Regions from separate parts of the Arthrobacter sp. efr-133-TYG-120 genome, predicted to be linked through region 3. Evidence: riboswitches for the same ligand, from Rfam matches in the RefSeq annotation. Region 3 holds a riboswitch; each other region holds the start of a gene.
What was found. A riboswitch is a leader RNA that binds a small molecule or an ion and turns the genes downstream of it on or off. The one in region 3 is predicted to bind thiamine pyrophosphate.
Positions count from the first base shown of each region.

Region 1: linked by a shared signal. The riboswitch ahead of QRN51_RS18120 (bifunctional hydroxymethylpyrimidine kinase/phosphomethylpyrimidine kinase) and the one ahead of thiO (glycine oxidase ThiO) in region 3 are both predicted to bind thiamine pyrophosphate.
Region 2: linked by a shared signal. The riboswitch ahead of QRN51_RS17705 (ECF transporter S component) and the one ahead of thiO (glycine oxidase ThiO) in region 3 are both predicted to bind thiamine pyrophosphate.

Region 1 covers NZ_JARVRI010000032.1:63,019-69,869, forward strand. The annotation lists gene ndk (nucleoside-diphosphate kinase) at 1-381, shown strand, start outside; gene QRN51_RS18110 (vitamin K epoxide reductase family protein) at 459-1,142, opposite strand; gene QRN51_RS18115 (Rne/Rng family ribonuclease) at 1,612-4,755, shown strand; TPP riboswitch at 4,900-4,996, shown strand; gene QRN51_RS18120 (bifunctional hydroxymethylpyrimidine kinase/phosphomethylpyrimidine kinase) at 4,988-6,508, shown strand.
Region 2 covers NZ_JARVRI010000031.1:49,389-56,239, reverse strand. The annotation lists gene QRN51_RS17710 (ABC transporter ATP-binding protein) at 1-1,489, opposite strand, end outside; gene QRN51_RS17705 (ECF transporter S component) at 1,489-2,118, opposite strand; TPP riboswitch at 2,193-2,329, opposite strand; gene QRN51_RS17700 (NUDIX hydrolase) at 2,546-3,274, shown strand; gene QRN51_RS17695 (DUF4235 domain-containing protein) at 3,326-3,586, shown strand; gene mnhG (monovalent cation/H(+) antiporter subunit G) at 3,583-4,050, opposite strand; gene QRN51_RS17685 (MrpF/PhaF family protein) at 4,040-4,318, opposite strand; gene QRN51_RS17680 (Na+/H+ antiporter subunit E) at 4,315-4,881, opposite strand; gene QRN51_RS17675 (Na+/H+ antiporter subunit D) at 4,878-6,467, opposite strand; gene QRN51_RS17670 (Na(+)/H(+) antiporter subunit C) at 6,464-6,851, opposite strand, start outside.
Region 3 covers NZ_JARVRI010000036.1:135,842-142,692, forward strand. The annotation lists gene QRN51_RS19395 (RNB domain-containing ribonuclease) at 207-1,721, opposite strand; gene thiE (thiamine phosphate synthase) at 1,759-2,448, opposite strand; TPP riboswitch at 2,475-2,594, shown strand; gene thiO (glycine oxidase ThiO) at 2,586-3,890, shown strand; gene thiS (sulfur carrier protein ThiS) at 3,887-4,123, shown strand; gene QRN51_RS19415 (thiazole synthase) at 4,127-4,933, shown strand; gene QRN51_RS19420 (4a-hydroxytetrahydrobiopterin dehydratase) at 4,996-5,316, shown strand; gene QRN51_RS19425 (hypothetical protein) at 5,348-5,650, opposite strand; gene QRN51_RS19430 (DUF3107 domain-containing protein) at 5,687-5,911, opposite strand; gene QRN51_RS19435 (TetR/AcrR family transcriptional regulator) at 5,962-6,501, opposite strand; gene moeB (molybdopterin-synthase adenylyltransferase MoeB) at 6,705-6,851, shown strand, end outside.

The DNA of each region.
Region 1 (6,851 bases), on a different contig from region 3:
GGCGTCGCCCGTAACTTGAGCGGCAGCATCCTCGCCCGCATCGAGTCCAAGGGATACTCCTTGGTCGAATTGAAGAAGGTCAACGCAACCCGCGATCTCCTTGAGCAGCACTACGAAGAGCACCTGGGCAAGCCGTTCTACGAGCCGCTGGTCGAGTTCATGCTCAGCGGCCCGGTTGTCGCTGCCATCTTCGAGGGCCACCGCGTGATCGAAGGCTTCCGTTCCCTTGCTGGAACCACGGACCCGACGACGGCGGCGCCCGGCACCATCCGCGGTGACTTCGGCCGTGACTGGGGCCTGGCTGTGCAGCAGAACCTGGTCCACGGTTCCGATTCGGTGGATTCCGCCGAGCGCGAGATCAAGATCTGGTTCGGCGCGTAGTTTTCAGACACACCAAAAGCGGAAGGGGTCCATGTTCACGCGAACATGGGCCCCTTCCGCTTTTGACGGGTTGGTGCTTAGTAACCCGACGTACCGATGAAGACGTTGATGAAGGCAAAGAAGATACTGGCGATCACGCCAACGTAGAGCAGCGCGGAAATGATCCAACCGGATTCGCTCAGGATCTTGGCCAGGCCTGCGGGCGCTGGAATGACTCCGTGCGCCACGTTCCTGATGGTCACGAAGACGAAGAGCGGGATCATGCATGCCCACACCACCATGCAGAACGGGCACAGGATATGGATGACATACAGGGCCTGGGACCAGAGCCAGACGATGAAGATGAACCCCAGTGTGACGCCCGTCTGCAGTCCGATCCAATACCAGCGGGCGAACTTGGCCCCGGCAAAGATCGCCATGGCGGTGGTGATGATCACGGCGAAGGCGACAATCCCGATGAACATGTTGGGGAAACCGAAAACCGAACTCTGCGGTGTTTTCATGACGCTGCCACAGGACACCCACGGATTGAGGTCGCAGGCCGTTATGTGGTTGGGGTCCATGAGAACCTGCAGCTTTTCCAGCACGAGTGCGCCGGACGCAAGCCACGCGACCGCGCCGGTGGCGAGCAAGAGCCAGGCAAAGGGGCGGTCGCGGACCATGCGCGGCATGGCTGCGTCGTCGGTGTGCCTGCCGGTTCCCTCCTGCCTGAGGGAGCGGGCATCGTTATTGGCCAGGTTCGGGCTGGCGGGGCTCGGCATGGTTGGCTGTCCTTTTCTGGATGGCCCGGCGCAGGACCGGGGACTGCTCTTGGGAGGATTCTAGCCGCGGAGGCTGGAGGACGCGTCCAGCAAAGGCGGCGGCACGGAAGCTTTCAGGGCATGCTTCCTGCCGGGAGTGCGGACGTGTGAGAGAATGAACATGGCCGGAAGCCGATCCACATGCGGAATCCGGTCCGGTATCTTGTTCCCAAGACCGCCAATCATTTGCAGGGCATGCCCAGGATCCAATGATCCCCGGCAGGGCCGCAGTGACCATGGACGGCACCTGGTTGTGGCATTAGAACAACGGGTTTGGAGCGAAGCCGGCTTTCCGTGGATGCCGCACCCCCATGCTGGTGCGAACCGGAAAGACTACTACTGACTTCTGTCAACGCCTGCGGGTTTTGACAATATTGCCCCTCTGGGCACCGGATGTGGCGGTTGCGCAAGGGCAGGAGTGTTGCCACATATGGATAACGAGCAAGTTGTAGCCGCCGCCGAAGATGCGGCGTCCACCGAGACCACCGAAGCACCTAAAAAGGTCACCCGCACCCGCCGCAAGGCTGCACCGAAGACGGTCGCCGCGGATGAAGCCCCCGACGCCGGAGCTGCCGCAACCGCCGCCGAGCCTGTCGCCGAAGCGAGCGACGCGGAAACGCCCAAGGCTCCCGTCCGGCGCACCAGGGCTCGAAAGAAGGTCGAAACCACCGAGCCGCTGCCGGGTTTCGCTGAAGAAGCGTCCACGGAAGGTGGCGAGGCACCGGAGGCTGCTGCCGCCGTCGTACCTGAAATAGCACCAGAGGCCGAAGCCGCCCCCGAAAAACCGGTCCGCCGGCGTCGTACGACGAGGGCAAAGAGCGCCGAGCCCGTTGCCGAAGAAGCCCCGGTTGAAACACCGGCTGCCGACGTTGCGTCGCCCGGGGAAACCACTGTGGAGCCGCCGGCCGAGGAGCCCGCGCCCGAGGAAACCACCGGGGAGCCGGCCGTCGACGCCGAAGCCGCAAGTCCGATCGCGTCGCTGTTCCTGGAACCTGCCTCCGTCACGTCCATGATCTTCCAGGCACCTGACTTGAGCGCCGTTGTCCGTCCGGCCGTCGTCGACGAGGAACCGCGGGCCGAAGCTGAGGAAGGTTCCGAGGAGAACGAACTGGACGAAGCCGGCAGCCGCCGTCGGCGTCGCAGCCGTGGCCGTCGCGGACGCCGGGGCACCGAGCGTGATGACGCGGGAGAAGAAACCTCTGCGGAATCCGAGGACGAGGCAGAAGCCGGTACCGAGGAGGCCCTCGAAGAAGGCGTGACCTCCCGCCGTCGCCGGCGCCGTCGTCGCGGCGATCAGGACCTGGAACTGACGGGCGGCGGAGACGACGATCCCCCCAACACGGTGACCCGCGTCCGCGCTCCCCGCGCGCACGTTGAGTCCACCAGCGGCTCCGACCGAGTCACGAGCGTCAAGGGCTCCACCCGCCTTGAAGCAAAGAAGCAGCGCCGCCGCGAATCCCGCGAGACCGGCCGCCGCCGCCAGGTCATCACCGAGGCCGAATTCCTGGCCCGCCGTGAGTCCGTCGACCGCCAGATGATCGTTCGCCAGCGCGACGACAGGATCCAGATCGGTGTCCTCGAAGACGGCGTGCTCGCGGAGCACTTCGTGTCCAAGACGCAGCAGGATTCCCTCATCGGCAACGTCTACCTGGGCAAGGTCCAGAACGTGCTGCCGTCGATGGAAGCCGCGTTCGTAGACATCGGGCGCGGCCGCAACGCCGTACTGTACGCCGGTGAAGTCAACTGGGATGCCGTCACCCTGGAAGGCAAACCGCGCCGCATCGAGAACGCCCTGAAGTCAGGCGACTCCGTGCTGGTCCAGGTCACCAAGGACCCGGTGGGCCACAAGGGCGCACGCCTGACGAGCCAGATTTCACTTCCCGGCCGCTACCTTGTGTACGTACCGGGCGGGTCAATGACGGGAATTTCCCGCAAGCTGCCCGACGTCGAGCGCAACCGCCTGAAGAAAATCCTCAAGGACCGCCTCCCGGAGAACGCGGGCGTTATTGTCCGCACCGCCGCCGAGGGTGCTTCCGAGGAAGAACTGACGCACGATATCAACCGCTTGCGGGCCCAGTGGGAAGGCATCGAAAGCCAGTCCACGTCCACCAAGATCCTGGCTCCGGAACTGCTGTACGGCGAACCGGACCTCACCATCAAGGTTGTCCGTGACGTCTTCAACGAGGACTTCTCCAAGCTCATCGTCTCCGGCGATGAAGCCTGGGACACCATCGAGGCCTACGTCACGTACGTGGCGCCGGACCTGGTGGGACGCCTCGAGAAGTGGACCTCGGACCAGGACATTTTCTCGGCATGGCGCGTGGACGAACAGATCCACAAGGCCTTGGAGCGCAAGGTCTTCCTGCCCTCCGGTGGTTCGCTCGTGATCGACCGCACGGAGGCCATGACGGTTGTCGACGTCAACACCGGGAAGTTCACCGGCAGCGGCGGCAACCTCGAGGAGACCGTCACCAAGAACAACCTTGAGGCTGCCGAGGAAGTGGTCCGCCAGCTCCGCTTGCGCGACATCGGTGGAATCATCGTCATCGACTTCATCGACATGGTCCTGGAATCCAACCGCGATCTCGTGTTGCGCCGCCTGGTCGAGTGCCTCGGCCGGGACCGTACCAAGCACCAGGTCGCCGAGGTGACCTCGCTTGGATTGGTCCAGATGACCCGCAAGCGCATGGGCACCGGCCTGCTGGAGGTCTTCGGCGAGCAGTGCGAGACGTGCGCAGGGCGCGGAATCGTCACGCACGACGAGCCCGTGGAGCACCGTCGGGCCAACGTCGTGGCAGCTGAACACCACCACCCGCGCACGGAGTCACAGCCAGCCGTCCGCCCCGAGCAGCGCAAGCGTCGCCGCGGCCGCGGCACGGGGCCGGGGACCACTGAACTGCCCGTCACCCCTTCGGTGCCGGTCCACACTGTGGAATCCACCGACCCGAACCGGCAGGCAGCCACCCGCGCAGCCCTTGCCACCATCGCGGCTGCAGCCCACGCTGCCCACCTGCACGACGACGAGCTCCACCACGCGGCGGAATTGCTCGCCGACGGGCACGCAGCGGAAGTAACCCCGGTCCGGGCCCCAGCGGCCCCGGTCCAGGCTCCGGCCGCTGCTTCGAGTGGCGAGGAACGTTCGAAGCCTGTGCTGCGATTCGGCGGCGAGGAAGTTGCGTTGCCTTTCGTCCACCACGAAGAGGAGGCTGCAAGTGGCACACCTGCCATGAGCCTGGACCTATTGGCACAGGCATTCGCAGGCCTCGGAGAAGCTCCGGACACCGCCACGACGTCAACGTCAGCCAAGGAAACCCCCGCAGAGGCCCCCGCAGCCGTTGCAAGCGGTGAATCCCCGGACTCGGGTTCGCGTGGACGCCGAGGCCGACGCAACCGTAGCGCCAGCCGGGCCCAGGGTGCCGCCAACGCCACCAACGTGGAGCACCACGAGGTTGCCGCGGCTGCTTCCGGTGGGGCCGCGCACGAGGCCAAGGCGGCAGACGCCGCCCCGACGAAGCCGACGGCGGCAGCGGAACCGATCATCCTCGGCGTCGGTGTGCCGAAGTCCGAACTCTGAACGCAGTACCGTGCCTAAGCCCCGGCCGTTTCCGCTCCTGTGGAAACCGCCGGGGTTTCGGCGTTGTGGGCCAATCCGCCGACCCTGGCAGTCCGGTTGCAATGGGCGATTTCAGCGGGCGAGGCGTGATCAGGGTTAAGCTAGGGGACTGACACGGGGTGCCGCGCACCGAGCCGGCTGAGACCAGACCCGTTGAACCTGTCCGGTTAGCACCGGCGAAGGGATGTCTCGCATGACTGTTTCGGCGCAATCATCTGTCTACCCGCTCAAGGCCATCCAGCGCCCCATCCCCAGGGTCCTCAGCATCGCCGGCTCGGACCCCTCAGGTGGTGCTGGGATCCAGGCAGACCTGAAGAGCATTGCGGCCAATGGCGGCTACGGCATGGCCGTCATCACGGCGCTCACTGTACAAAACACACAGGGCGTCACTGGCGTCCATGTGCCTCCCGTGGAGTTCCTGCGCCAGCAATTGGACGCCATTAGCGACGACATCACGGTTGATGCCGTCAAGATCGGCATGCTCGGGGACGCGGCGGTCATCCACGAAGTCCGCCGCTGGCTCGGCAAGGCGCGCCCCGCCGTCGTCGTCCTGGATCCAGTGATGATCGCGACCAGTGGCGACAGGCTCCTCGCGGAGTCCGCTGAAACCGCACTGCGGGAACTGCTGCCCCTCGCAGACCTGGTGACCCCCAACCTTCCGGAATTGGCCATGCTGCTTGGCGAGCCTGTTGCCACTGATTGGGCATCGGCGTTGGAGCAAGGCAAGCGCCTGGCCGCTAGCTGCGGAAACACCGTCCTGGTGAAGGGGGGCCATCTGCAGGGAGCCGGCTGCCCCGATGCCCTGGTCAATACCGGGGGAGTCCTGAGCCAGGACGTGGTGGAATTCGCCGGCCAACGGGTGGAGACCCGCAATAGCCATGGGACGGGATGTTCCCTGTCGTCGGCGATGGCGACGGCCAAGGCGCGGCTCGGCGATTGGGAGTCTGCTTTGCGTGTCGTCAAGCCCTGGCTCCAGGAGGCGCTGACCCGGTCCGAGGTGCTGGAAGTAGGGAAGGGCAACGGGCCGATCCATCATTTCCACGCGCTCCAGCAGGCCCTTCAACCGGGGGACTTCGCCGTCCGGATGTGGGACGCCGCCCAAACGGAACTGGCAGCCATTTATGGCTTGGACTTCATCCAGCACTTGCAATCCGGTGGTCTCAGCGAAGCGCAGTTCAGCTACTACCTGTCCCAGGATGCCATCTATCTCAACGGCTATTCCAGGGTCCTGGCACGGGCAAGCGCCCTCGCTCCGAGTGAAACCGAACAGCTGTTCTGGGCCCGCGGCTCGCAGATGTGCCTTGAAGTCGAATCCGAGCTGCACCGGAATTGGCTCAGTGGACGCCAGGTGAGCGGAGAGCTGGGCCCGGTCACCAAGGCCTACGTGGACCACTTGCTGGCGGCATCGGCGTCGGGAAGCTATGCGGTGCTGGTTGCTGCCGTGTTGCCTTGCTACTGGTTGTACGCCGAGGTGGGACAGCGGCTCCACCATGGGTTTGTCGAGGCCGGAGTATCGGACGAGCACCCCTATGCGGATTGGCTGCGCACCTACGCGGACGAGGCGTTCGCGGAGGCCACCCGCAAGGCGATCGACATCACGGATGCCGCCGCGCAGGTTGCGTCGCCCGCGGAGTGCACAGCGATGATGGAGGCGTTTGCCCAATCCTGCCGCTATGAAACGGCGTTCTTCGATGCTCCAAGGTTGCACGGCTGAGCCGGTCTTCCGGGGAGGAGGCACCGGAACGCGGCTTGCCCCCGCAGGCGTTGCAGCGTGTCGGCGTGAGGATCCGAGCTTTTCGCGGCCGGCAGGGTAAGGTGGACGGGCACGGTACCGGATGGCGGCATAGCCAGTCTGTGGCAGCCATCACGTGGCAGCCTCCGGACCTGGCCTCATTTGCAGCCGAAGGCGAAACTAGCGTAATCTAGATCTTCGGTGCTTACGCCAACACTTGGGTTATGCCCCTAGAAACCGTTCATTTGGAACTGACCTTTCATTTAGAACTATTCGAGGGATGACTCATGGATTCCGTACCGGAGTCCACGGCGTTGAGGCACAG
Region 2 (6,851 bases), on a different contig from region 3:
GGAACGACGCAAGCTCAGCCCACGTGTTCGCGTCCTGGCCGAAAGTGGGTTCGTCCAGCACCAGGACGCGGGGGTGCGCGGCGAGCACCGTCGCCACGGATAGCCGCCGTTTTTCGCCCCCGGAGAGCGTGTACGGATTGGCGTCCACGAGATGCCCCAAGCGCAGCCGTTCCAGCAACTCGTCCACCCGTTCCTCGCCATGGCCAAGATGCTTGGGGCCGAACATGAGCTCATCGAGGACGCGGCCGGTGACGAACTGGTGCTCGGGCTCTTGGAACACAGTCCCGATGCGGGAGATCAGCTGCTGGGCCTTCCACTTGAACGGGTCGGGGCCCGCGCCGTCGCTGAGCCCGACGGCGGCAGTCACCGCCCCGGATATCGGCGCCAACAGCCCCGCGAGGGTCAAAGCGAAGGTCGATTTTCCGGCGCCATTGGGACCGGTGATGGTCAGTGCCCGCCCGGCAAACACTTCGGCGTCGAGTCCGGACTGCACAGGACGCGGGGCGATCGTTTTGAACCCCCGGCGCCGTGTCCGTTCGCGGGACACCGCAAGCTCCTGGGTGGCGAGCAGCAACTCGCCCCCATTCCGGGAGCTCCCCGCCCCGGAGTCGGCCGCCGGTCCGGCGCCTGTTCCCGAACGTGGGCGGGTGGCCGGCACGTAACCAGGCACCCAGACGCCCGCAGCAGTGAGCATGTCCCTTGCTTGCGCCAGAACCGTGTTCGGGTCACCGTCCAGAAGCACCGCCGGCGTCGAACCTCCCGAGGAGGAACTGCCCGGCTGAAGCACCACAATCCGGTCCACGAGGTCTTTCCAGACCGATACCCGGTGTTCCACCACCACCAAGGTGGCGCCGGTCTTGTCCAGGCAGCGGCCCACGGCATCGCGCACTTCCAAGACGCCGGCCGGGTCAAGGTTGGCGGTCGGCTCGTCCAGGAGGATCAGGCCGGGACGCATCGCCAGTATGCCGGCGAGCGCAAGGCGCTGTTTCTGCCCGCCCGAGAGGGCCGACGTCGGGTGGTCGAGCGAAAAGTTGCCGCTGGCACTGCCACCGGCCCTCCGCAGCAGCCCGACGTCGTCGAGCGCTTCATGGACCCGCTTCCAAATCTCGTCCCGCGGCACGCAAAGGTTCTCGGCGCCGAACGCGACGTCGTCGCCCAGGCGGGAAAGCACCACCTGGGTTTCGGGGTCCTGTTGCATGAGTCCGGCACGGCCCCGCTGGGCCTTCGGGGAAACGCCGTCAACCAGCAACGAGCCGGTCTCGTCGGCGTCGTCGCCTTCCTCGCCCAGCACGCCCGCCAGGGCATGGAGGAACGTCGACTTGCCTGCGCCCGAGGGGCCAAGCAGCAGGACGCGCTCGCCCGGACGGATGTCCAGGTCCAGGGCGTGGATGGCCTGCGTGGTGCGGCCGGCGTGCCGCCAGCCCCAGCCCTGCGCGGAAATGGCGGCGGGTCGCACCACGGCAGAGGTGCCGGAATCAGGACTGGGCATCAGGAAAAGACGGGCTCCGAGGCGGCCTTGCGTGACGCGAACGCGCTCAGGACACCGGTCCTGGCCAGGCCGCGGGTAGCGATCCAGGACAGGGCACCGGCAATGACGGCCCCGGAGATCGTGCAGAACACGATGTACGCGAGCTTGTCGACCGGCTCGTAGGCTATGTTCCAGCCCCACGGCAAGAAGGAGTCGTTCAGGCCGCAGAACAGGCCCGCACCGGCACCGGCCAGCAGGGACACCGGCAGGTTGAACTTCTTGTACATGAAGGCCAGGAAAATGAGTTCCGCCCCCAAGCCCTGGAGCAGGCCCGAGATCAGCACCGTGGTGCCGTACTGGGAACCCATGATGAGCTCGCTCGTGGCGGCCACTGTTTCGCAGAAAATTGCCGCACCGGGCTTGCGGACGATGAGCATGCCCAAGACTGCCGGAATCATCCAGCCGCCGGCGATCAGGCCACTCAGGGGCGGGTAGCCCGCGGACATAGGCGTGGCAACCAAAGCCATCTGGTCCCATGCCCAGAAGATCACGCCACCGGCGATCGAGATGAGTGCCGCCACGACGATGTCCACGACGCGCCAGTTGTAACCAGGCTTGGTGAGGCCCGGCCTTGCAGAAATACCAGTCATTTTGTCCTCCTGAGGAACAGGAGGGGAAAGTGTTCCCGGTTGCCTGCGAGCGGCTTCCGCCGCGCCGGTCCGGACACTATGAGAACTCGACTCCCTTGCGCCGGTACTAGCCGGATCAGGTTCGAGGGTCTGCGGCTGTCCGCACTCTCAGCGCCCGTCCTCCGTGCCGCATTGCTGCGTGCCCGACGGCGGCGCTCCCCTGTCGTTATCAATCCACCCTTTTGGGCGTGGTTCAGTTTACACCTTGGCGGGGTTGCGGGCGCTGTGTTGGCGTCCGCGGAACGGTCACAAACACGCGGGGACGAGGGATTCTGCTGGATCACTCGCCGGGTGAGCGCAGGCCGGCCCGGAATGGCGCGGGCGGCCGCAGAAACTGGGACAATGATCCAGCAGAATGTGACGCGGCAGAGCGGGCAAAGGAGCGGTCTTGGCAGGCAATGGCGAAGCGAACAGCACCACGGTGGCGGAACCGAGGCTCGCCGCAAGCGTGATCCTGGTCCGGGATGCCGCGGTTCCCGGGGGCTCTGAAGGTGCGGCGCAGGCTTTGGAGGTGTTCGTCCAGCACCGGGTTTCCACGATGGATTTCGCCGCGGGCATGGTGGTCTTCCCCGGGGGCCGGGTGGACCAGGTGGACAGCTCCGGCTGGGACTTCGCGGACGACGTCGTCGAGCAGCACGCCGCTGCATGGCACCGGAGCAGCATCGCCGTCGAGCCTGCCTCCGCCAGGTTCAACGCCGGCCGGGTGCTGGCGGCCGCGCAGCGTGAGGTGTTCGAAGAGGCCGGGCTGAAGCTTGACGCCGCCACCCTCCGCCCGTGGGCCAACTGGGTCACTCCGCAGGACCAGCCCAAGCGCTTCGACACGTACTTCTACCTTGCCTGCCCGGTTTCCGGTGCCGAGCCAAGGCACCAGACCACGGAAGCGTCGTCGTCCTTGTGGATGCCCGTCCGCGGAATCCTGGACGCCGAAGTCGCCGGAACACTCAAGCTCATGCCGCCCACGCTGGCGCTGCTGGATGAGCTCCTCGCCCTCGGCACAGTGGAAGCGATACTGGGCGAGGACCGTGACATCGTGCCTGTCCGTCCAAAGCCCGGGGCCTTGGAGGAGTTCTTCCGGCAGAGGCGCCAAGCTCCATCCGTTGCTCCGGAACTGCCCTGAAGTGGGGTTAGGCTGGGGACGGTCCTGTTTCCACCCGCAAGGAGTCCCGGAATGAACCTCCTCATCAAACTGCTCGGCACCGGCGTGAGCATCGGCGCTGGCTTTGTCGGCACCAAGCTCGTCAATGCGCTGTGGGAAAAGTCCACCGGCAAGAAACCTCCCAAGGGTCACGATGATATGGAGGCAAGCCTGCGCTCTGCACTGACCTTCGCCCTGATTTCGGCGACTGTCAGCGCCGTCATCCAGGTTTTCGCAAGCCGCAGTACCCAGCGCGCCATCTCGCGTTTCTCGAAGACACAGGACATCGTCTAGGCTGACGGCCCGCCGTTGGCGCCGTGAGGGCCTGGGCTCCCACCGTTCCCGCTGTGGGGAGTTGTCGGGTCGGCTTGGGCTTTCTCCGCTGCCCGTTGACCGGCGGCCCGCAGCACCACGGCCTCGAGTTCGTCGATGCTCAGCAACTCGGGGTGCAGGTGCTTGGTCCGGTAGCCTGCGCGGCCCACCATGTGTGCGGACACCGGCACCGTCAGCAATTGGAAGATCCAAGCGACGGCCAGGATCGGCCACACCCACCATTCGCGCATCTGCAGCCCGATGGCCGCCAAGACGAGGAACAGCCCGAGCACTTGCGGCTTGGTAGCTGCGTGCATGCGGCTCATCAGGTCCGGGAAGCGCAACAGGCCGATCGCCGCGCCCAATGACATCACCGCACCGACGATCAGCAGCACCGCGGTGACGGCATCGATGACGGCATCCGCTCCGGTGGCGTCAGGAGTCATTGACCTGTCCTCTCCGGTCGGCCACGAAGCGCGCCACCGTCACCGATCCGATGAAACCGATCAGCGTCAGCGCGACGAGCAGCACGAGGTTGTTGAGGTGCCTGTTGACGGCCATGTCGATGGCCAGCGCAGCACCCAGTATGGCGAGCAGCACGTCCGAGGCGAGCACCCGGTCCAGCAGGGACGGCCCGACGGCGATCCTGTAGATCGCGCCGGCGGCGGCGAGGCTAAGGATCACCGCCGTGACGATCAGCACGATGTCTTTCACGAGCGAGCTCCCCTCGTTGCAGGCCAGCCTTCGGCCTGGAGTGCGTCCATTTCCGCCTGGGTACCCATGATCCGGATCAGCGAGGCCTCCGTGTCTTGGACTTCCTTGCGCAGCTTGGCGGTGTCCACATCGTTGCGGACATTGAGCCCATGGATATAGAGCGTGGACGTCGAGCGGTCCACCTCCACCACCAAGGAACCCGGAATCAGCGAAATCACGTGCCCTGTTGCGGTCACCATGAGGTCGGAATGGCTACGGAGGGGAACAGCGACGACGGCGTTGGTTACCAAGGGCCCGCGGAAGACCGCGAGGTACATGACCTGGAAGCTCGCGGCCACCACTTTGCCAAGGAACACGACGGCGAAAGGAATGGCGCGCAGCACGTTGAATCGTCCGCTGAGCTCCACTGGAGGCAAGTAGAAGACCCTGGCTACCACCACGGCGATCAGCGCACCGAATACCAGGTTGCCGGGGCTGAAGTCCCGCCAGAGCGCACCCCACACGACCACCAGCCAGACCAGCAGGGGCAACTCGGTGCGGAACGAAATCCGCTTGCGGCTCACTTGCCAACCCCCTGCAGTGGGGTCGACGCACCCGGCGCAGCGATGCCCGGGACTTTGGCATTCCCGCCGAGCACGGAATGGATATACGCCGTACGGTCCAGCATCTGTTCCGCGGAGTTTCCGGCCAATTGGAACAGCGGACCTGCGAAGACTGTCAGCGCCACGCCAAAGACCACCAGCGCGGCGGTTGGCCCCACCATGGTCCTCGGAAGCAGGCCGACGGCGGCAGTGTCCTTGAGGACGGCGGCCGGGTAGTCAGCGTCCTCGGGCTTCCGCCAGAATGCGCGGTTCCAGACGCGGGCAATGGCCAGCAAGGTCAAGAGGCTCGTGACCACCCCGCCCACCACCAAGGTAATGGCCAGTGGTGTCCCGAGGGCGATGCCTGCCTGCAGGAGTCCGAGCTTCCCCAGGAACCCGGAGAAGGGCGGAATTCCCGCGAGGTTCATGGCCGGAATGAAGAACAAGAGCGCGAGGAGTGGAGACAGCTTTGCGAGCCCACCCAGCCTGTCCACCGACGAGCTCCCACCGCGGCGCTCGATCAAGCCGGTCACCAGGAACAGGCTCGTTTGGACAGTGATGTGGTGGGCCACATAGAAGACGGCGGCAGCAAGCCCGGCTACGGAAGACATGGCAAGCCCGAACACCATGTAGCCGATGTGGCTGACCAAGGTGAAGGAGAGTAATCGTTTGATGTCGCTCTGGGCTATGGCACCAAGAATGCCCACGAGCATGGTGAGGAGCGCAACCACCATCAACGGGGTGTTCAAGGTATCGCCCGGGAAGAGCAGGGTCTCCGTGCGGACCATGGCGTAGACGCCCACCTTGGTGAGCAAACCGGCGAACACGGCAGTGACCGGTGCCGGTGCGGTCGGGTACGAGTCAGGCAGCCAGAAGGACAGCGGGAACACGGCGGCCTTGATGCCGAAGGCCACGAGCAGCATGACGTGGAGCAGGTTCCTGGTGCCCGGATCCAATTCGGCCAGCTTGATAGCCAGATCCGCCATGGTGATGGTTCCGGTTGCTCCGTAGATCATCGCAATGGCGATCAGGAACAACACCGAAGACACGACGGAAACCACCACGTAGGTGACCCCGGCGCGGATGCGCGGACCGGTACCGCCCAGTGTCATGAGCACGTAGCTCGCCGTCAGCAGGATCTCGAAGCCGACGTACAGGTTGAAGAGATCACCGGTGAGGAAGGCGTTCGAGACACCGGCCACCAGGATCAGGTAGGTCGGGTGGAAGATCGACACCGGTGCCTCACGGTCGCCGTCGGCCATGCCCTGGCCGGTGGCATAGATCAGTACCGCGAGGCTGATGACGGAGGAGACCACCAACATGAGCGAGGAGAACTGGTCCACCACCATCACCACGCCAAACGGCGGCTGCCAGCCGCCCAGGGTGACGGATGCAGTGCCTGTGGTCCATACCGAGGCAAGGAGCCAGCATTCCAGGAGCAACGTGAGGGACAACAAAGCGATGCTGACCGCGCGTTGGGCCAGCGGGTTCCTGTTCAGGGCGAACGTCAGTGCGGCACCGAGGATGGGAAGCACGACGGCGAGCGGCGCCAGGCTGGCGATGTTCACAGGGGGCCTCCTTCCTTGGCTGCTTCGGTGACTGCCGTAACCGGGAATTCGGATGTTTCCTCGGGAACCACCGAGTCGTCTTCGGCGTCAAAGCTGGGTGTCTTCGCGACGCGCCTGTCTTCGGCGTCGTCCTGGATGTCGTCCTGCCGTGCCAATGCCCAGGTCCGGTAGATGATGCCGAGCATGAATGCCGTCACCGCGAAGGAAATCACGATCGACGTCAGGATCAACGCTTGCGGCAAAGGATCGTTGTAGTCGCGCGGATCCGTCGATTTGTTGAACAGCGGGGCAAGTCCGGCATATCCACCCGTCGCCAGGATCAGCAGGTTGGTGGCGTTTGCCAGGAGCATGAGCCCCAGGAGAACGCGGGTCAAGCTGCGTTCC
Region 3 (6,851 bases):
AGCAAATCCAGTGGAAGCCGATCGCGGGCTATCTAAATACTGGCACTGGGGACCAGCTGGTGTATCTCAAGATCGCGTAGGGGCGGGCTTGTTGATGTCAAAAAATTAACTGAATCAACGACCGGGCATCCATTACTACTCACACAGTCTAGCGTCTGGGTGCAATAAACCCCGGATCGCGGCCGCGGTCCTGTGAACTGATTGCGCTACTGGAGCAGTTCGAAGGTGATTTGGCGGGTGGCAATGTCCGCGTCAAGCAGTTTCACGCGGACCTTCGTACCGGACTCCATTTCGCCATCGCAACGAGCGGTGACCGCCGGCTCGGCGATCTGGACGATGCCGGAGGGGCCGTGGGAGTTGCCGTTCCCATTCCCATTCCCGTTGTGGCCGTTGGTGCTGTTCCCGTTCCCGTTTCCGTTGTTCTTGGCAGGCTTCGATCCGGAAATCACCACGGCGTCGAATTCCTGTCCGACGTGGTTCACCAGGAGTGCGGCCTCCACCGTGTCCAAGGCGAGGCGCTCCATTTTGGCGGCAAGCTGGTCGGATGACGCCATGATCTCCGGCAGGCTCGGCAAAGCATCCCGGGCCCATGCAGGGATCTCCGTTCCGTTGCTCAGTGCTTCGCAGATGACCAGGACAAAACGATCGACCAGCCGGCGCAAAGGCGCAGTGGTGTGGGCATATGGTGCGCCGATGGCTGACTGCATGACGCTGCCCGGTACTTCGCCGTCGAAAGGCGTGTATCCGGCGCCCCGGAAAAGCAGCCCCGCGGAATGGAGAATGGCCAATTGCCGGGGGTCTTTGCCGTCGAGGGTCCGTAGGTACTCGCCGTAGCTGGTCCCCTCGGTCCAAGGCTTGCCGAGTGCCCCGGCCTGCCGTTTGAAATGGAGCAGCGAGCGCTCATCGGGAGCGGGCATGGTGCGCAGGATTCCAACCTTGCCGTCGAGCATCAGCTGGGCCGCCGCCATCCCGGTCATGAGCGAAATCTGGGCGTTCCAGTCCTCGACGGGCAGCGAGGGAGCTGCGACGATCCTGTACCCCCCGCCGTCGGGCAGTTGGACGATTTCTTGTTCAGGCATGTTCAGGCTCGCTCCGCCGCGGCGGCGTTCGAGTTCCACCCGTTTGAGCCCGACCTCCTTGAGCAACTGCAGGACGGGATCAGCTGTCCCGGAATCGATCGCGGACTGGACGCCCTTGTAGTTGAGCTTGGCGCGGCTGCGTACGCTTGCCCGGCGAACTGAGACGGTGCGGAACTCTGCTTCGGCATCGAGTTCGAAGTCCCACACGAACGCTCCGCAGTCCTGGCCCGCCAGCAGGCTTCCGGCGTGCTCGCTGATGATCTCGGGGTGCAGCGGTATGCGGCCGTCCGGCGCATAGTACGTCTGTCCCCGGTGGCGGGTCTCGGCGTCGAGCGCTCCTCCCGGTGGCACAAAGGAGGGCACATCGGAGATGGCGTAGAGAACCCTGTAACCATTCCCGGACCGCTCAATGAAGAGGGCCTGGTCGAGATCCGTGGAAGAGGCCGGGTCGATCGTGATGAACGGAACGCCCGTGAGGTCCTGCGCCGGCAGCCTGTGTCCTGAAACCGCGGCCTCCGCGTCGCGCAGTGCTTCAGCGGGATAACCCGCGGGCAGCTCGAGTTCGGTCCGAAGCGCCGCCAGTGCTTCCGCGAGCTGGTTCGACGTTTCAGAGACGTTCGGGGCTATGCGCTGATGTGACACGAAAGTCAGGGTAACTCCAAAATCTCCCGGCGTCTCGCTAGGCCGCCGCTGCGTCCAGTGCGGCCAGGAGTGCCTGGGCTGCCGCCGTCGGATCCTCGGCCTCGGTGATGGCGCGGACCACAACAATGCGGCTGGCGCCGGCCCTCACTACCTCTTCCACGTTGCTGAGATCGATGCCGCCGATCGCAAACCAAGGAAGCACTACGCCGCCGACGGTCTCTTCGTCTGCCTGCTTCACCGCATTGGCAGCGTACTTCACCAGATCGAGCCCGACGGCGGAGCGTCCAGGCTTGGTGGGCGTGGCCCACACAGGCCCGACGCAGAAGTAGTCCAAGCCGCTCCGGCCAGGCGACGCGGCGATGGCTGCGTCAATCTGCTCCGGCGTGTGCGTGGAGAGGCCGATGATGGTGGGGTCGTGGAGCAGCTTCCGGGCCGAGTGCAGCGAAATGTCCTTTTGGCCGATATGGAACACCGGTGCGCCGGCGAGGGACGCTACGTCGGCGCGGTCGTTGACTGCCCAGAGCCGGCCCTGACGGTGCGCCACGGATTGCAGGATCTCCAGGAGTTCCAGTTCCTCTGCCGCTTCGATGGTCTTGTCGCGCAGCTGGATGATGTCCACGCCGCCCTCGAACGCGGCATCGACAAACTGCTCAAAATCACCCTGTTGCTTGCGGGCGTCGGTGCAGAGGTAGAGGCGGGCGGTGGTGTGGACATCGTGCTGGGTCATGGAAACAGAGTAGTTCCTCTAAACTGGGCTGGTACCGCGGGAGCCGCGGCGGCAGTCACAATCGCCGCGCGGCTGAGAGGGCTTCAGCGCCGACCGCTTGACCTGATCCGGCTAGTACCGGCGTAGGGAAGGACTCCATGGACGAAGTAAACACCCAGCACGGGCCCCTGCACACAGACGTGGCGGTGATCGGGGGCGGCGTCATTGGCCTGGGCATTGCGTGGGAAGCCCGAAGGTCGGGCCGCTCGGTTGTCCTGATCGATCCCGCGCCGGCCAGCGGCGCTACTTTCGCGGCGGCGGGGATGTTGGCACCCGTCAGTGAACTGCACTACCAGGAAGAGGACCTCCTGGAGCTCATGCTCGAATCGTCGGCGTTGTGGCCGGACTTCGAACACAATGTGACCGGCTCACGAACCGGACGCAGCACGGGTTACCGGACGACGCCGACCCTCGCCGTCGGTGCGGACGCAGCGGACCGCCGGGCGCTCGCCGATCTTCGGGACGTCCAGCTGGCCCATGGCCTGGTGGTGGAATCCGTGCCGTTGCGCGAAGCACGGGAGCGTGAGCCGCTCTTGAGCCCGCAGATTTCCTGTGCCTTCGACATCCCGGGCGACCACCAAGTGGATCCTCGCCGGCTTTCGGCCGCGATTCTAGGCGCGCTGGCGGAGCACCAGCCCGGCGATTCGAGCTGGATTCCGGGGGCCGAAGGCGGTTTCGCGGTCCGGGACACTGCGGCGGGCCTCCTGTGGGAGGACGGGCGCGCCGTCGGGGCCGTGCTCGGCTCAGGCATCGAAGTGCTTGCCACGGAAACGGTGGTAGCCAACGGACTCGATGCCGCCCGCGTGAAAGGACTGCCGGATGGATTGTCGCTCCCGTTGCGTCCCGTCTACGGCGACATACTGCGGCTGCGCGTCCCGGACCACCTGCAACCGCTGGTCACCGCCACGGTCCGGGGAATGGTGCGCGGAGTGCCCGTCTACATCGTTCCCCGCGATGACGGGACCGTGGTGATCGGCGCGACGCAACGTGAGGACGGATTGTCGTCGTCCGGGGGATCGGCCAACCCGGTGTCAGCCGGCGGCGTCTACCAATTGCTCCGCGACGCCCAGGTATTGGTTCCGGCCGTTGCCGAGCTGGAACTCCTCGAAGCAACTGCCCGGGCCCGTCCGGGCACCCCGGACAACGCACCGCTGCTGGGCCGCGTCGAAGGTCGGGAAGGAACCGTGCCCGGCCTCATCGTGGCCAGCGGCTTCTTCCGCCATGGCGTGCTCCTCACTCCGGCAGCGGCAAAAATCTGCGTTGGACTCATGGATGGCACCGCCGATCCCCGGTGGAACAAATTCCGCCCGGACCGCTTCTCCCGCCCGCACTCAGCAGCAAGGGCTTCCGCAGACGGCCCATCCGCCGATACCTTAAATCCCCTTCTGAAGGACCACGCATGAACATCAAATTGAACGGCGCAGACCACACGCTGAGCGACGACGCTTCCGTCACCACCCTCGTCAGCCACATCACCGGACGCGTTGTGGATTCCAGCGGCCAAGCGGCCGACGGACGCAAGATCGGCGTCGCCGTCGCACGCAATTCCGAAGTGGTGCCGCGCAGCCAGTGGGCTGCCACCGCGCTCGCAGAGGGCGATGAACTCGAAATCGTTACCGCAGTACAGGGAGGCTGAACCATGACCACAGCAAGCACTCACGAAGCAGGCACCCGAACCGATGCCCTGGTGATCGACGGTGTTGAGTTCGGCTCGCGCCTTATCATGGGAACCGGCGGAGCTCCGAGCCTAGACGGCCTCGGGGCAGCCTTGCTGGCTTCCGGCACCGAACTCACTACCGTCGCAATGCGGCGGTACTCACCGACGGAAACCGGTTCGCTGTTCCAATTGCTCGTAGACCACGGCATCCGTGTCCTGCCCAACACCGCCGGCTGTTTTACCGCCAAGGATGCCGTCATGACAGCCGAGCTAGCCCGGGAGGCATTGGAAACGGATTGGGTGAAGCTCGAGGTCATCGCCGACGAACAGACGCTGCTGCCTGACGCCGTGGAGTTGGTGGATGCGACGGAGAAGCTGGTGGACCGCGGCTTCAAGGTCTTCGCCTACACCAACGACGACCCCGTACTTGCGCTTCGCCTGGAGAACCTCGGGGCAACTGCGGTGATGCCGTTGGGCGCGCCTATCGGCACCGGCCTGGGCATCCTGAATCCCCACAACATCGAGCTGATTGTGTCCCGCGCTTCGGTGCCGGTAGTGCTCGACGCCGGCATCGGCACCGCGTCCGACGCCGCACTGGCCATGGAGCTCGGCTGCGACGCCGTGCTGCTGGCCACCGCGGTGACCCGCGCGCAGAATCCGGTGCAGATGGGCGAGGCCTTCAAACACGCGGTCATCGCCGGTAGGCTGGCGAAGCAGGCGGGCCGCATCCCGCGCAGGGAACACGCCCTGGCCTCCTCGGCCATGGAAGGCCGGGCCGAGTTCCTCTAGCGGCCGACGCTGGCCGCTCCGGGGATTCCTGCGAAGATTCCGCGTCTGTGAAGGAGCCCCGAATGGCCGGCAAGGACGACATTCTTTCCAGGTCCACTATTGACGACGCCCTTGCGGAGCTGCCGGACTGGCGGTATCGCCAGGGCGCCCTCGTCACCGCCTACAAGTGCCCGACGTCGGCTGCCGCACTCGAGTTGATTGCCGCCGTCGGGCGCATTGCCGAACAGCAGAACCACCACCCGGACCTGGACTGGCGCTACAACCGCTACACGTCCCACGATGCCGGGAGCGAGGTAACGCAGCGCGACGTCCGGGCGGCTAAGAGCGTCAGCGAAGCGGCCGCGGAAGCCGGGGCAGTTGCCAAACCGGAAGCCACGCCATGAGCCGTATCTGCAGATAGAGCCGCAGCGCTGGTTAGAGCCTCAGCGCCGCGGTCAGCTGGGCGGTGTCGTGCCGCTTCCGATGGCGGCCCAGGAAGTAGGACGCCACGGCGGCCGCCACGGTCCCCAGAATGATGGGCAGGACCCACGGGATCCACGTCACGCCAGGCTGGTAGCCAAAGCCAAGTTGGATGAAGATCACCCAACTCAGCATGGCGACGGCGACCGAAACGCCGGCGGGCAGGGTGATTCCGTACGTTCCACGGTGTTTGTCAGTTCCCCAGACAATGAAGCCTGAAGCGATGGTGGCTAGCGCCACGATGACAAGTGAGAGCATGCGGACTCCTGGCTCGCTGGTGTTCTTGCCTGTTGCTTAGAGGGCGCCGAAGCCGACCCGGCGTACTTCCTCGGCGCCGATCTCCACGTATCCGAGGACATTGCCGGGAACGATGACCTGTCGGCCCTTTTCGTCGGTCAGGCGCAGGTCCGTGCCGTTGGCAATGGCCTCGCTCACGATCTTGGCAACAGCCTCGGCGTCGAGAGCGGACTCAAGCGCGATCTCACGGCCAACATTCTGAATGCCGATCTTTACTTCCACAGCGGGGCCTCCCAGCCAATCAAAAAAATACTCAGTCCTCTATTTGTAGTCTAGGACTCTTTCGGGAAGCGACTGATTCCGCGCCAAGCTAAACGGTAGATCAGGTCGCTGGCGACATCGAGGTCCAAATCGCCGTCGGTTTCGAGCCAATACCGCGCGCTGACCTGCGCCATTCCCGCCAGGCCCCGGCCCAGCAGCTGGGCCTCCAGCGGGGGCAGCTTGGTGTCTTCGGCGATGACCTTGGCGACGGCGTCGGCGAAGGTGCGGTTGAAAGTCTCCAGCCGGGAGCTGACGTCCGGGTCGTTGATGAGATCGGATTCGAAGACGAGCCGGTGGGCTTGGTCATCGCCCGCGATGAAACGGTAGTAGGCGCGCATGACGGCCTGGACGCGCTCCTTGTTGTCCGACGTCGAATTCAGCGCCGTGAGCATCTGGTCCGTGAGCGTGGCCAGGTGGCTGTCGAGGAGGGCCATGTAGAGCTCCCGTTTCGACGGGAAGTGTTGGTACAGCACCGGCTTGCTGACATGGGCGGTCTCGGCGATTTCGTCCATCGCCGCACCATGGAAGCCGTTGGCAACGAAAACTTCCAAGGCGGCATTCAAGAGCTGGGCCCGGCGCTCATCGCGTGGCAACCTGGCCGAACGGGGCGAACCGGTCCGATCTTGCCTGACCTGCGCCTCTTGTTTGATACGTGCACTCTCGGCCACTTGTCTGCCGCCTTTCCCCTTGCAGTTATGACCACAATACTGCGCAGTAATATGACCGGGCGGCACCTGCGGGGATACTTTGAAGTATGGCCACTACTTTTGCTGCCCAAACGTTGCCGTCTTCGCTGCCGCCACTCGTGGAACCGGCCGCGGGACTGACCACCGAAGAGGTGGAACGCTACTCGCGCCACCTCATTATTCCCGAAATCGGAGCGGCCGGTCAGCGTCGGCTC